DNA from 3 places in the Peribacillus sp. YIM B13472 genome. Region 1 is predicted to be linked to each of the others. Evidence: riboswitches for the same ligand, from Rfam matches in the RefSeq annotation. Region 1 holds a riboswitch; each other region holds the start of a gene.

Region 1 (4,271 bases):
GGAAATCGCGTTTTTCAATGTACACACATCCTCCCTCTTTAATTAACACGGTGTTGAGTGTATCATCATTCTAAGGTAGGATTTGGTCTAATACAATCAACACATTTGGAAAAATGTTCAGTGAAGGAGACATTCCATGGCATCGATTCATGAGGATATGGTACAAAAGACGAAGATGCAGATACAACATCATTTTATTGCACTCGTTGAAACAGAAGGATTCTCACATGTATCAGTGAAGAAAATTGCAGAGCGCGCCAACATTAATCGGGGCACATTCTATTTGCATTACACAGATAAATATGAATTGATGGATCACTTACAGCAGGAATTGTTAAATGAACTTCAAACTCGAATTACTGCCATTTTGCCGAAAGAGGCTTTTATGGCTCTTCATCAAAAACAGCTTTACCCGCCCTTCGTAGCGATTTTTCAATTCATCAGTGAACATGCCCACGCTTTGAGGGCCATTCTTGGTGATCAGGGCGATCCTTCTTTTGCAAAAAAAATAAAGCGCGTATTCGGTGAAGTACTATTGGAGCGTTTGATCAGCCAGCATCCAGCAGCTAAAAATGAAGCGTTCCGCAAGTATATGCACGCCTTCCTGACATCGGCGATTTTAGGGGTGATACAGGAGTGGCTGGAGAATCTTGAAGAGCAAACGGTGGAAGAAATGGCGAAAATCCATTTTCAAATCTTGAACTTCATCAGCCAATTGCATACATTCATCCAATGAACGATTCATTAGGCATGTTCCATCAACATGCCTTTAAATCTGATTACATTTTGTCCTCCGCTCCTATATTACCAACGGAATAATACCTGCCCTTAGAGATGCTCATAGCAAAAAAACTCATTTAAAATAAATGAGTTTAAAAGCAAAACAAGATATGGATTTTTCGCTCAGCGTTCCCGGATAGCACACAGGGATTACATAATTGAATACCGCTAATGAATGTTGGATTCAGTTAATTTACCTTAGGGAAAACAATTTTAAAAACGGATTCTTTTTCTTATCCGTTATCCTTAACTCATCCATGATGATTTGATCCTCATGATCGGCTATCCATTTCCTTAGTGCATCTTTATCCTGGCATTGTGTTAAATATGTCTGGCCACCCTTGCCTGTAGCATTAATAACATATCTATTGAACGTCTTCTCCATAATTGCCCGCCTTTTTAATAAAATGTATTGAATTTTTTAAATACGAATGCAATGCTTTTTTTCTTTATCATTTACAAAAGAAACATAATATATATAGTACAAATCTTGATTGGCAATAGCGTGTTCTGCTTGAAAGTATTGAATAAAGTACATCAATGCTGGTTATCATAATCAGATTAATCGAACCTATCATAATGTGCTAACTAATATTTGTCAATACGTTTTTAAAATGTAAATAAACCGTAAATTTTCAGTCTTATTAAAGAAATATTTTTTTACGATTTAGGGGTTTACAACTGCTAAAACATGGGAGTAGAATACGTTTATCAATTTAATGCATTTCGGCCTAAACTCAAGGGAATTGAGTACGGAGGACCCAATCAATGGGGGTTAATTCTGCCTTGCAGAAGGGATGAGATCAGCTCTTTCGCCATCCTACCCGTCAGCTAACTTCGTCGGCTAAAGCGAAGGAGGTCATAAGACCGCCTATTTCGGGAGCTTTTTTGCACGCTTTTTGTGGCAATAAAGCCATTCGATGTTTTCGCAGGTCTTTTTATTATGCCTTTAAAAAGAGGAAAGCAGATTTATGATTAAAATATCATACAGTTTCACACAATTTTTTTATGGGTAGGGATGATCATTTGAAAATGTCAAAAAATTTATTGGATCCGCCAAAAATACTTGTACTCGGCTTTGCCATCCTGATACTTATTGGGGCCTATTTATTAACCCTGCCGATTTCCACTGAAAATGGCAATGGTCTTTCTTTTCTGGATGCTTTATTCACCTCGACTTCCGCTACATGTGTAACAGGACTGGTCGTAGTGGATACAGGAACGACCTTCACCACTTTTGGTGAGTTGGTCATCTTAACACTGATTCAGATAGGCGGTTTAGGGTTTATGTCATTTGCGACATTTTTCTTTTTCCTTTTAGGCAAAAAGATTTCTTTAAAAGGCAGGTTACTCTTGCAGGAGTCCTTAAATAATCTATCCATGGCAGGTGTAGTCAGGTTAGTTAAACGGCTTTTAATTTTCACGGCCATCATTGAGGGCATGGGTGCCCTTATTTTATCGATTCGCTTTTCTTTTGACATGCCAATCGGAAAAGCAATCTATTACGGGGTATTTCATTCCATATCGAATTTCAATAATGCTGGCTTTGATTTAATGGGTGAATTCAAGAGTTTGACCCCTTATGTATCGGATCCCTTCGTAAGCCTTACGGTCGTCTTCCTCATCACGTTTGGGGGAATAGGTTTTATCGTGATGAATGAACTATACGAATATCGGAATATCCATCGTTTATCCATACATACTAAGGTTGTTCTGACGACTAGCTTGGCACTTACGATTGCCGGCGCAATTTTAATCTTTTTATTCGAGTTCGGCAATGCCAAGACATTGCAGCCTTTATCTTTCATGGGTAAAATGCTGTCATCTCTATTTCAATCGGTTTCACCACGGACGGCAGGCTCCAATACGTTGAATATCCCTGATTTAACTCAGCCTACATTACTGCTCATCATTTTCTTGATGTTCGTCGGGGCTTCACCCGGATCGACTGGTGGCGGGATTAAAACGACTACATTGGCAACGCTTGTCGGAACGGTTTGGTCACAGATTAAAGGAAAGGGTGATGTGGTATTATTCCGTCACCGCATCGTGAGTGAAACGATCTTTAAAGCATTATCCGTTACATTCATTGGCGTATTCATGGTTTCAATCATCTCCATTCTGCTGACCATCACTGAAAGCGGAAGTGACTTCTTGATGATTTTATTTGAAGCCACTTCAGCATTTGCCACCGTGGGACTTTCAATGGGTTTGACCCCCGAATTATCACCGGTTGGCCGGATGCTCATCATTTTCACGATGTTTGCAGGCCGTGTGGGTCCTTTGACTTTGGCCTTTGCCATCGCTATGAGGCGCAAACCAGATTCTTTCCGACGTCCAAAAGGAAAAATCATGATTGGTTAATTATAAATGAAGGAGTGTAAAAGATGGGAAAACGACAATATGCCGTGATCGGTCTAGGCAGATTCGGAACCAGTGTGGCCCATAGATTATATACGGCTGGCCAAGAGGTATTGGGTATTGATGTCAACGAGGAAAGAGTCGAGAGTGCGGAGCTGAGCGTTACCCATGCGATCATGGCGGATACGACTGAAGAAGAGACATTGAGGTCAATCGGAATCCGTAATTTCGATTGTGTTATCGTAGCCATTGGAAATGACATGCAATCGAGCATTTTAACTACCTTGCTTTTAAAAGAGCTTGGGGTCGATAAGGTCATTGCCAAAGCACTTAATAAAAATCACGGTCAGGTGCTCACTAAAGTCGGGGCCGACTGGGTCATCTATCCTGAGCGGGATATGGGGGAACGAGTCGCGAATCAGCTCCTTTCCCCTAACATGCTGAACTATATAGAGCTTTCTAAAGAATACAATATCGAGGAAATCATCCTCCCCATGAGCATGAAGGGAAAAAGCCTCAGGGAGCTAGATTTGCGTGCAAAATATAATATCAGCGTCATTGCCATCGTGAGTAATGGAGAAATTATCATAGCACCCTCACCGGAATTGGAAATCCATGAAAAAGATATGCTTTTAGTGGTTGGCAATAAAGAAGATCTAGCCGTCTTTGCCAATATTGAATAATCCAGCCGGTTCCGGCTCTTGCATTGTGGAGCCCGGTACCCATTTTGAATGCAGCATCACTTATCCATGCGAGAAGACCGCCATATGGAGGTCTTCTCTCTGATATTTATAACGAGCACCCCTCTGCCCTGGATATGTATGTATTATTTTATCGTACCGATTGCTTGGGCAAGAGTGGACTTTATCGTCACTTTATCAAAAGGCAGTTGAAGCTTAACGGCAGTTATGGCTATTTCCGGCCGAAGTCCTGAAACGGTTGTTTGAATACCGATCAAATGTAAGGATTCAATCAATTGTGACAGCTGGTGAGCGGATGCACCATCAATTGCATGAACGCCCGATAGGTCAATGAAAAGCCTTGTGACATTTTTTTCAGCGCATTTTTGTAATGTGTTTTCAAGCAAGGACATGCCCCTCGTCGTGTCAATATCGCCTATCAAGGGAAGC
Region 2 (4,271 bases), on a different contig from region 1:
TACTCATTGAGAATACTCCTTTTCTACATTTATCTAATTGTGAGCCATTCTGCTACTGGTCCGAGTGCAATGACTGGGAAGAATGTCAAAGCCCCAATAACTATTACCGTTGCCAAGAGAATGACCAGGAAAGTGCTATTATCTGTCTTAAACGTTCCAATCGTCTCTGGAACTCGTTTCTTTGTAAGTAAAGAACCTGCTACAGCGATTAGTGCAATCATAGAAAAGTAACGGCCAAACAGCATAACTAAGCCGGTGGATATATTCCAAAATGGAGTGTTATCCCCTAAACCTTCAAATCCGGAACCATTATTAGCTGCCGAAGAGGTAAACTCATAAACAACTTGCGAAATTCCATGAAAACCCGGATTAGAAATAGCTGAAGTGCCCATTTGTGTAGCTAAAGCAATAGCTGACGGAACTAAGATGATTAATGGATGTAGAAGAATGGTAATGGCTATTAGTTTCATTTCCCTGCCTGCAATTTTCTTCCCTAAAAACTCCGGCGTTCGTCCAACCATCAACCCGGCAATGAATACTGCCATTATTGCGTACATAAGGATGTTAACCGTCCCCACTCCATCACCGCCAAACACACAGTTCAACATCATTTCTGCCAATGGCACTAATCCGCCAAGTGGAGTAAGCGTATCATGCATATTATTAACTGTACCTGTAGTAGCTGCTGTCGTAACGGCTGTAAAAAGGGCACTCTGTGCAATTCCAAACCGCACCTCCTTGCCTTCCATACTTCCATTCTCTTGAGAAATCCCTATTCTCTCCAATGATGGATTTCCATTTTGTTCGCTGAAATACGTAACACCTAAGAACACAAGGAACATTAATCCCATTGCTGAAAAAAGAATCCAACCTAGTTTCTTGTTTTTTGCCATATACCCAAACGTTAAGGGAAGAGCAGCAGGTATCAGAAACATGGATAAAATCTCTATTATATTGGTGAAACCATTAGGATTCTCAAAGGGATGGGCCGAGTTGACACCAAAAAATCCACCGCCATTTGTCCCTAAATGTTTAATAGACTCTAACGCAGCCACTGGCCCACGTGCAATATTCTGCTTCGCACCTTCCAATGTAGTTGCAATGGCCGTAGGATCAAGGGTTTGCGGAACCCCTTGAGATACTAGGACAAGACCGATTAAGATAGATAACGGCAGTAGTACCCGGGTGATGGAACGAATTAAATCCACATAAAAATTTCCCATACTGCGCTGCCCGGTCAGGCCTCTGAAAAAAGCCATACATAACGAAAGACCGGTAGCCGGTGTCGTGAACATCAAAAATATGATGACGACCATTTGCGATAAATAAGAAAGTCCCGATTCCCCGCTGTAGTGCTGTAAATTGGTATTGGTGAGGAAGCTTACAGCAGTATTGAATGCCAATAATGGATCCATGTTGTCTATCTTACTAGGATTACCTGGTAAAACTACTTGAAAGCGAAGTATCATGTACGAAATAATAAACATGACTAAATTACTCAATAGTAGTGCCTTTACATATTGCTTCCAGTTCATATCACCGGTATTAATACCAGATAATTTATAAATGCCCCTTTCTAACCATCCAAACATCCGATCTTGTTTTGTTGTTTCAAGGGAATAAACATTAGCTAAATATTTCGCCAGTGGTATTGCCAGAATAATGACGAGTGCCAATACCAGACCGATTTGTAAAAAATCCATTTGCATTTCCTCCGTTTTGTAGCTATTAATATTTTTCCGGGTAAATTAAAGCATGAATTAAATACAACGAAAGTGCTCCAACAATAAATAATAAAAACATCGTTTCTACTCTCCTTTTTCTTCTATAACTTTGTTACAAAAATGGATAAATCCAAAAAATGATAAGAATGAAAAAGCTGTAAGTGAAACTGATATAAGATCCATTGACGTCTCTCCTTCCAAACTATAAAAATTTCAAACAATTAAAATGTACTCACCCCCTATGAGTTTCTTAAAGAAACTAGGTTCCACTTGTTAGCAGCCAGTTATAGCTGTAACATTCTGGTTTACTGAAGATGACAAAATCAGCTCCCATTTTTTTATATAGACTAGAATATTGTTGATCATGAGTGACAACAAACAACCTCAAAGATTTGAACTCTGAAAATAATCTCACAAGATTAATTCCATCAAACAGAGAATTAGGGAATAGATAAACACAGTTATCCTGCTCTGAGTTTTGAACCATTATTCCATCACATTCCTTCAGGTTCCTTGTAGGCTTAAACCATTCTTCATCATAGTCTACAGATTCTACGTTACTTGTATCCGTGTGGGTGGCCCCTATACTTTCCTTTACAAATTTGAATAATTTTCCTTTTCCAACAAGCAGTACTTTCCCCATACAATTTCACCCCATTTGTACTTTCTCTTATTTATTTTCAATCTGCATTCTTTCTGGGGAAGAGAAGCCTGCCAGTTGAAAACATAAAAAATAGACCAATGCTTACTCTTTCCCCATGTATGCAGCCATGCAGTAGCTATCCATATCCCCAGCGTTAATTAATACATTCACGCATCGGTTATTGGATGAATTGCAAAGCAAACATATAAAATTGGAGAAAAAGTACTCATTGGTCTACTTATCACCCAGCAAGCTTTACAGCGCTCTGTGCGATCTGTCTTCCAAGAAACCTTTTCATTTATAGGCATAATAAAAAGACCTACGGAAATGACAGGTTGCTATTTTGCTACAAACATAACAAAAAAAGCCTCCTGAATTAAGGTGGTCTTATGACCTCCTTCGCTTTAGCCGACGAAGTTAGCTGACGGGTAGGATGGCGAAAGAGTATCTCATCCCTTCTGCAAATGCAGAATTAACCCCAAAAATAGTGGGTCCTCCGTTCTCAATTTCTTGAGATTTGGCCGATATCAAATTGTTATTTATGTGGATTATTCTACGCTCATCATTAAATGTTTGTAAACCTCATAAAATCACGATATTAATTCAAAATCGACCATATACAGTCATTTTAGGCCAAATTAGTCAGAAAAAACTAACTTTGCTTAATAATTCTAGTGATTACAAATTTTTTATAGGTTTATAAACTTACATTGACAATAACTAAGGTTGGGTATTATGATAAATCCCATAAATTCCCGAGATAAAATGGAGGCATTATGTTAAATCCAAAAAAGAAACTTGAAGCAGAAATAAGTGCAGCATTTATTAAGTTCCAGCGTGATCTGATAGGCAGAGGACCACAGGAAGCAAAAACATATATAATTAATGACATGTTGATTACTCGTTTTAAAGGTGTCCTGACTGTGGAAGAAAAGCATCTTGTCAGTCACAATTCCGGCAAAAAACTTGTAAAAAAAATGCGCTCGCTTCTTCGTGAAATGTACACCAAGGATTACGAAAAAATAGTTGAAGATCAAACTGGATGTAAAGTTCTTTCCTCCCATAGTGATATTAGCACTAAAACAGGTGAAAGAATTGAAGTTTTTATACTGGATAAAGACTTAGATAGGTACTTAGAAACCATCAAATAATACTGTTTAAATTACATGAATTATCATTTTTTTGTAAAATTTATATATATTTTAGATTAATAGATTGTATACAAATTTTTCATTACATTGGGTTTTACTTAAACTAAACACCCCGTTAGCCACACATGCATCGCAAAATCGGTGCTGCACCACAGCGAATAACAATGTGGTTTCAAAGTACATAATATTTAATAGCTGGCGAAGAAGGTCTTTGAACTATGGTGCCTTTCCGCCCATACGTTAGTCTGACTCCGACACCCACGGTGTACCGACTGGCGCGCTTTATAGGGGTAGCACTCATGAGAGATTAATCCTTATTGCATTTAATCTAAGAAGAAGGAAGATCGATTAATTTTGTTTTAACTAATTCTATAATGACCACTCAAAGGCTGCCTTTTTTTATTATCTTTTTACTGGGTCTTTATTTGCTTTACTTTAGATTTTGAGTATTTTTAATTTTCATGGGAGTTGCATAAGGACATTTTTAGGTTTTGGCTGGAATGTATGACTTGTTTAATGATCGCATTTAAAAGGCCGCCAATTGGCGGCCTTCTTATGGCGCTAACGCACCCGTTAGCCATCCATGAAGCGCAAAAAATCAGCGTTTCACCACAGAGAATGAAAATTGGTCTCTATGTCGATAATGTTTTAATCGCTGGCGAAGAAGGTCTTTGAACTATGGTGCCTTTCCGCCCATACGTTAGTCTGACTCCGACGACCACGGTGTACCACCGACTGTCGCATCCTCCATGG
Region 3 (4,271 bases), on a different contig from region 1:
ATGCGTTACAGGAAGAACCACCTTCGCACTATATAAAAAAGGATTCCAAAATATAACGGGAATCAATCTAACTCCTGACATGCTTACTGAAGCCGAAAAAATAGCCATGAATATAACACATGGACATCCCCTTTATCCTTGGAGATGCAACGAACCTCCCTTTTCAACGACTCATCATTCGAAAAAGCAATCTTCGCTTTTAATGATTTAATGCAAATTCACCAGCAAAAAACCGCACATTGGCTTTAAAAGAAATCAACCGTATTTTAAAACCAGAAGGACTCTTCATTTTCACAACACATGACCGGGATAAAAACGAAAATCATCTGAACTTCTGGGAACAAGACGAAATGATTCGGTGTGGAGGCAAATAAGATGAAAGGCTTTATGAGTTTGGGATATTTTGATATCCGGAAAGACTTAAGAAGATACTTACCTCCATATCCCTACTCAACTTGAATGAAGGAAACAGGGTTTACAGTCATCGAGAGCTTTTACCGAAGTGAAATATTCCATGAAAACGATGATGTCAACGTTTTCTCTTCCGATTGCCGCTTCTGGATCGCCCACCGGAAGAGAAAGCGCATTTTAATTCAAAAAAAAAAAATCCAGAGTGACATTTCACTCTGGATTTTTTTATTAAGAAACTTGCTCTAATTCTTTTTTGGAAGGAGGGTTGAATTGACCTTCCCATTTAGAGATGACGATTGCTGCAAGTGAATTACCGATAACGTTTACTACTGTACGTCCCATATCAAGAATACGGTCGATACCGGCAATAAATGCTAGACCTTCAATAGGAATACCGACAGTTCCCAATGTCGCTAAAAGAACTACGAAAGATACACCCGGTACACCCGCAATCCCCTTGGACGTGATCATTAACACTAGCATTAGCGTAATTTGCTCATACGCGCTTAAATCGATTCCGTACATTTGAGCGATGAAGATAGCTGCTAACGCTTGGTATAATGTAGAACCATCAAGGTTAAAGGAGTATCCAGTCGGAATAACAAATGTAGCAATATGTTTCGGACAACCCGCTTTCTCCATTTTTTCCATGAGTTTCGGAAGAACCGCTTCTGAACTTGCAGTAGAGAAAGCAAGAATCAATTCTTCTTTTAGAAGTTTAATCAACGTAAAGATATTGAATCCGACAAATTTCGCAATAAGACCAAGAATGACTATTACAAAGAAAATCATTGTTCCGTATACAGAAAGCGCTAACTTTCCTAGCGGAATTAAAGATTCCAAACCGAACTTGGAGATCGTCACACCGATTAGTGCAAATACACCGATAGGAGCGAATTTCATGACCATGTTAGTTAGGTAGAACATTCCTTCAGCTGTACCTTGGAAGAAGCGGAATACTGGTTTACCCTTTTCACCGATGGCTGCAATACTAAGCCCAAACAACACGGAGAAGAAAATGATCGCTAGCATATCGCCTTGTACCATAGCTTGAACTGGATTGGATGGTACAATGTGAACGAGTGTATCCACGAACGATTCATGCTGCTTAGTTTCTGCTGTATCCACATATGTTGAGATATCAGTTTGTTCCAGATTATCCATATTCACACCAGCACCAGGCTGGATGATATTCGCTGAAATTAAACCAACAGCAATCGCTATCATAGTTACTACAACAAAGTATGATAATGATTTAGCACCCAGTTTACCTACCGCTTTCAAATCACCTACACCAGCAACTGCAACGATAAGGCTTGAAACGATGATCGGCACTACAATCATTTTAATCATTCGTAGGAAAATGTCTCCGAATGGTTGTAAAAAGTTTTGGGCCGTCTCGTTACCATAAAAAATGGCACCAACGATAATCCCTAAAATTAAACCAATGAAAATTTGGCTAGCTAAACTTAATTTGAATTTCTTCATTTACTTTCCTCACCTTCCATAAAGTCTTTGATGCAAAAACATTTTTGTCTCGGTAAGGGAAACAAGATACTAATAAAAGAAAGTAATTTTTCTTTTTTGAAAAACTCTGTCTTTACGCCGAAAAAAAAGACACTTCATGTGTCGATTTCTTATTGGCGTGAATATTCACACATGTTCCCTTAAAGACGCTGACGAGGTTAGCTGTCGGGTTAGGAATTGGAAACACAAAGCCCTTTCATTTCTGAATTCACCCCTAGCGGATAATATCCACAAAAATGGGTCCCCCGTTCTTGGAATAAGATTAAGCGAGTTAACTTATAATAAAATATTATACTAAAAATGATAATCTGTAAATATTTATTCGCATCCGTACTTGAAAAAATCTTTAAATATGTCTGAATATTCTGTATTAATGGCTATTGTATCTATTATTACTCTTCCCGATTTTTAATCACATAAAGTTATATTGATATAATTACTAAATAATTTGACATCACCTCTCTTGTTGAAGGAACAGTTATTTTTCCAAAATGCCAAGTAACAGATATCTTACTTTTTCCCTAGAGGTGAATTTTTTATAAGTTGCAACTTTCACTTTTTCAAATTGAATCGGAGTAATAAAATTAGAATGGTTCTTCGCTGCCACATTCGGCTTCATCAGGATGACGTCACCTACTGACGGTCCCTTTATGATTTCTTGCTTTCCTTCTGCTTTAAGCCCTTTTGTAATATAATGTTTATCCACATATCCTTTTTTAGTCAATTTGTAAATATAAGGCTGTTTTTGGTAATGTACCGCCTCTATAGGAACGGAGGGTACACCTGCTTTCTCATTGGTTATTACTGTAAGATCCACTTTGGATCCCACCAACAAAGGTTCCGTTTCTTCGCCTTCCGGCTCGATTAAAGCCTGAAATGGAAATCTGTTATCTTTTTTTAACGACGGCTCTTCAGCTGGATAGGAATGGATACGGCCTATCGTTCCTTTCAATGCCTTTTTTGAATCAGAGGAACTTGCTTTTATAGTCATGCCCACTTCAGCCTTTTTCATTTCCTCTTCGGAGAATTCCCCTTCAATTGCCATATTTGTTGAAACAATGGATATGATGGGATTATTCAGGTTTTTATTGATATTTTTAACTACACCATCAGCCTCGCTCGTCGTCACGATCGCATTGGACTGCTCCTCAATTGAACTTAATTTAGCATCAAGCATTTTCACTTTTTCATTCAAACTGTTTCTTTCCAGTTCCTGCTTGTACATTTCTTGCTCAATGTTACTTTTAATAAGATCCGTCGAGCTTGTTTTTAAATCAATACTCAAGTTTTTTTCCACCGATTCATCAATGGCCGCTTTTCCAGAATCACTGGCCAGGGTCCCTTGATAAGACCTCAACTTGCCTATGTATTCTTCAATCCCTGCAATTTCTCCCTCTGCTGCCGTTTTCTCCGCTTCTAAATCCGCTTTTAGCGCATCAAGTTCGGTCGTCGTATACTCAAACAACGAGGAGCCAGCCGTAATCGCATCGCCTTCATTTACAAGGAATTTCTTAAAATCATTTTTCTTGGTATCGAAATAGATATCAAACTCTTCTACAGGTTTAATTACCCCATTTGTTTGAATAGTATCCGTAATTGTATCTTTTTTTACCTTTGTCCAGGTTTCAACGAAAACAGTTCGTTCCACTTTGCTTTCATTTTTTTCAAGAAGGTATATGTTAACGGTTATTAAGACTATCGACGCAATCGAGACCGCTGCTATTTTCCATTTTCCGCTCATTCTTTTCACCCGCCTTATACAAATACGCCTACTTGGATGTATGCTAAAAAGGCTTTAACAAACCATGTGGCCAGATAGAATAGAACAATCATTAAAAGGACCAAATAATTATTTCGTTCTGAAAATTGCTTTAAATAAAAATATTGCAGAGCAATAATAAGAAATTGAAAAATGGTGATTTCGCTGAAAAAGTGAATGAAATAATCACTTCTGAGAAAATACTGACTGATGATCCCCAATGAAAAAGGATTGGCATCGCTGCCTATATCCATTAAAACGAATAGAGGAATCAGTAATATTTTTTCCAACAATTGCAAGCCAAAAAGAATCATTTGAACGATGACCAATTTTATATATGGGATATCAGTAACGATCCAAAAGAATAGAGCTGCTAAAAATATGTATATGGAAGGGTCGAGAATGCCTGTTATTATACTGCCGCTCAAAATCAGCAACTTTGCTGCTTCGAATTCATTGGCACTCATCGTCGTGATTTCTTTGGAAAATGATTCTGAACCAATGCCAAAATATCCCCCAATGGCGAATAATATAAGACTAAGAAAATATAAAAATAGTAACTTCAATCCAAGCT

The links. Region 1 has a riboswitch for cyclic di-AMP ahead of ACFX4I_RS23160 (TrkH family potassium uptake protein). Riboswitches for the same ligand answer to the same signal wherever they lie in the genome.
Region 2: another riboswitch for cyclic di-AMP. It lies ahead of ACFX4I_RS25155 (hypothetical protein); the one in region 1 lies ahead of ACFX4I_RS23160 (TrkH family potassium uptake protein).
Region 3: another riboswitch for cyclic di-AMP. It lies ahead of ACFX4I_RS24085 (cation:dicarboxylate symporter family transporter); the one in region 1 lies ahead of ACFX4I_RS23160 (TrkH family potassium uptake protein).

The regions. Positions count from the first base shown of each region.
Region 1 covers NZ_JBHZPG010000042.1:20,214-24,484, forward strand. Annotated here, with positions in the region: gene ACFX4I_RS23145 (ABC transporter ATP-binding protein) at 1-18, opposite strand, end outside; gene ACFX4I_RS23150 (TetR/AcrR family transcriptional regulator) at 137-736, shown strand; gene ACFX4I_RS23155 (hypothetical protein) at 974-1,165, opposite strand; cyclic di-AMP (ydaO/yuaA leader) riboswitch at 1,499-1,641, shown strand; gene ACFX4I_RS23160 (TrkH family potassium uptake protein) at 1,813-3,144, shown strand; gene ACFX4I_RS23165 (potassium channel family protein) at 3,168-3,824, shown strand; gene ACFX4I_RS23170 (STAS domain-containing protein) at 3,968-4,271, opposite strand, start outside.
Region 2 covers NZ_JBHZPG010000054.1:13,289-17,559, forward strand. Annotated here, with positions in the region: gene kdpB (potassium-transporting ATPase subunit KdpB) at 1-7, opposite strand, end outside; gene kdpA (potassium-transporting ATPase subunit KdpA) at 30-1,703, opposite strand; gene ACFX4I_RS25150 (potassium-transporting ATPase subunit F) at 1,729-1,803, opposite strand; gene ACFX4I_RS25155 (hypothetical protein) at 1,984-2,367, opposite strand; cyclic di-AMP (ydaO/yuaA leader) riboswitch at 2,759-2,900, opposite strand; gene ACFX4I_RS25160 (Na-translocating system protein MpsC family protein) at 3,144-3,518, shown strand; gene ACFX4I_RS25165 (hypothetical protein) at 4,023-4,193, shown strand.
Region 3 covers NZ_JBHZPG010000047.1:24,344-28,614, forward strand. Annotated here, with positions in the region: gene ACFX4I_RS24080 (class I SAM-dependent methyltransferase) at 1-211, shown strand, start outside; gene ACFX4I_RS24085 (cation:dicarboxylate symporter family transporter) at 640-1,899, opposite strand; cyclic di-AMP (ydaO/yuaA leader) riboswitch at 2,071-2,217, opposite strand; gene ACFX4I_RS24090 (efflux RND transporter periplasmic adaptor subunit) at 2,417-3,679, opposite strand; gene ACFX4I_RS24095 (hypothetical protein) at 3,694-4,271, opposite strand, start outside.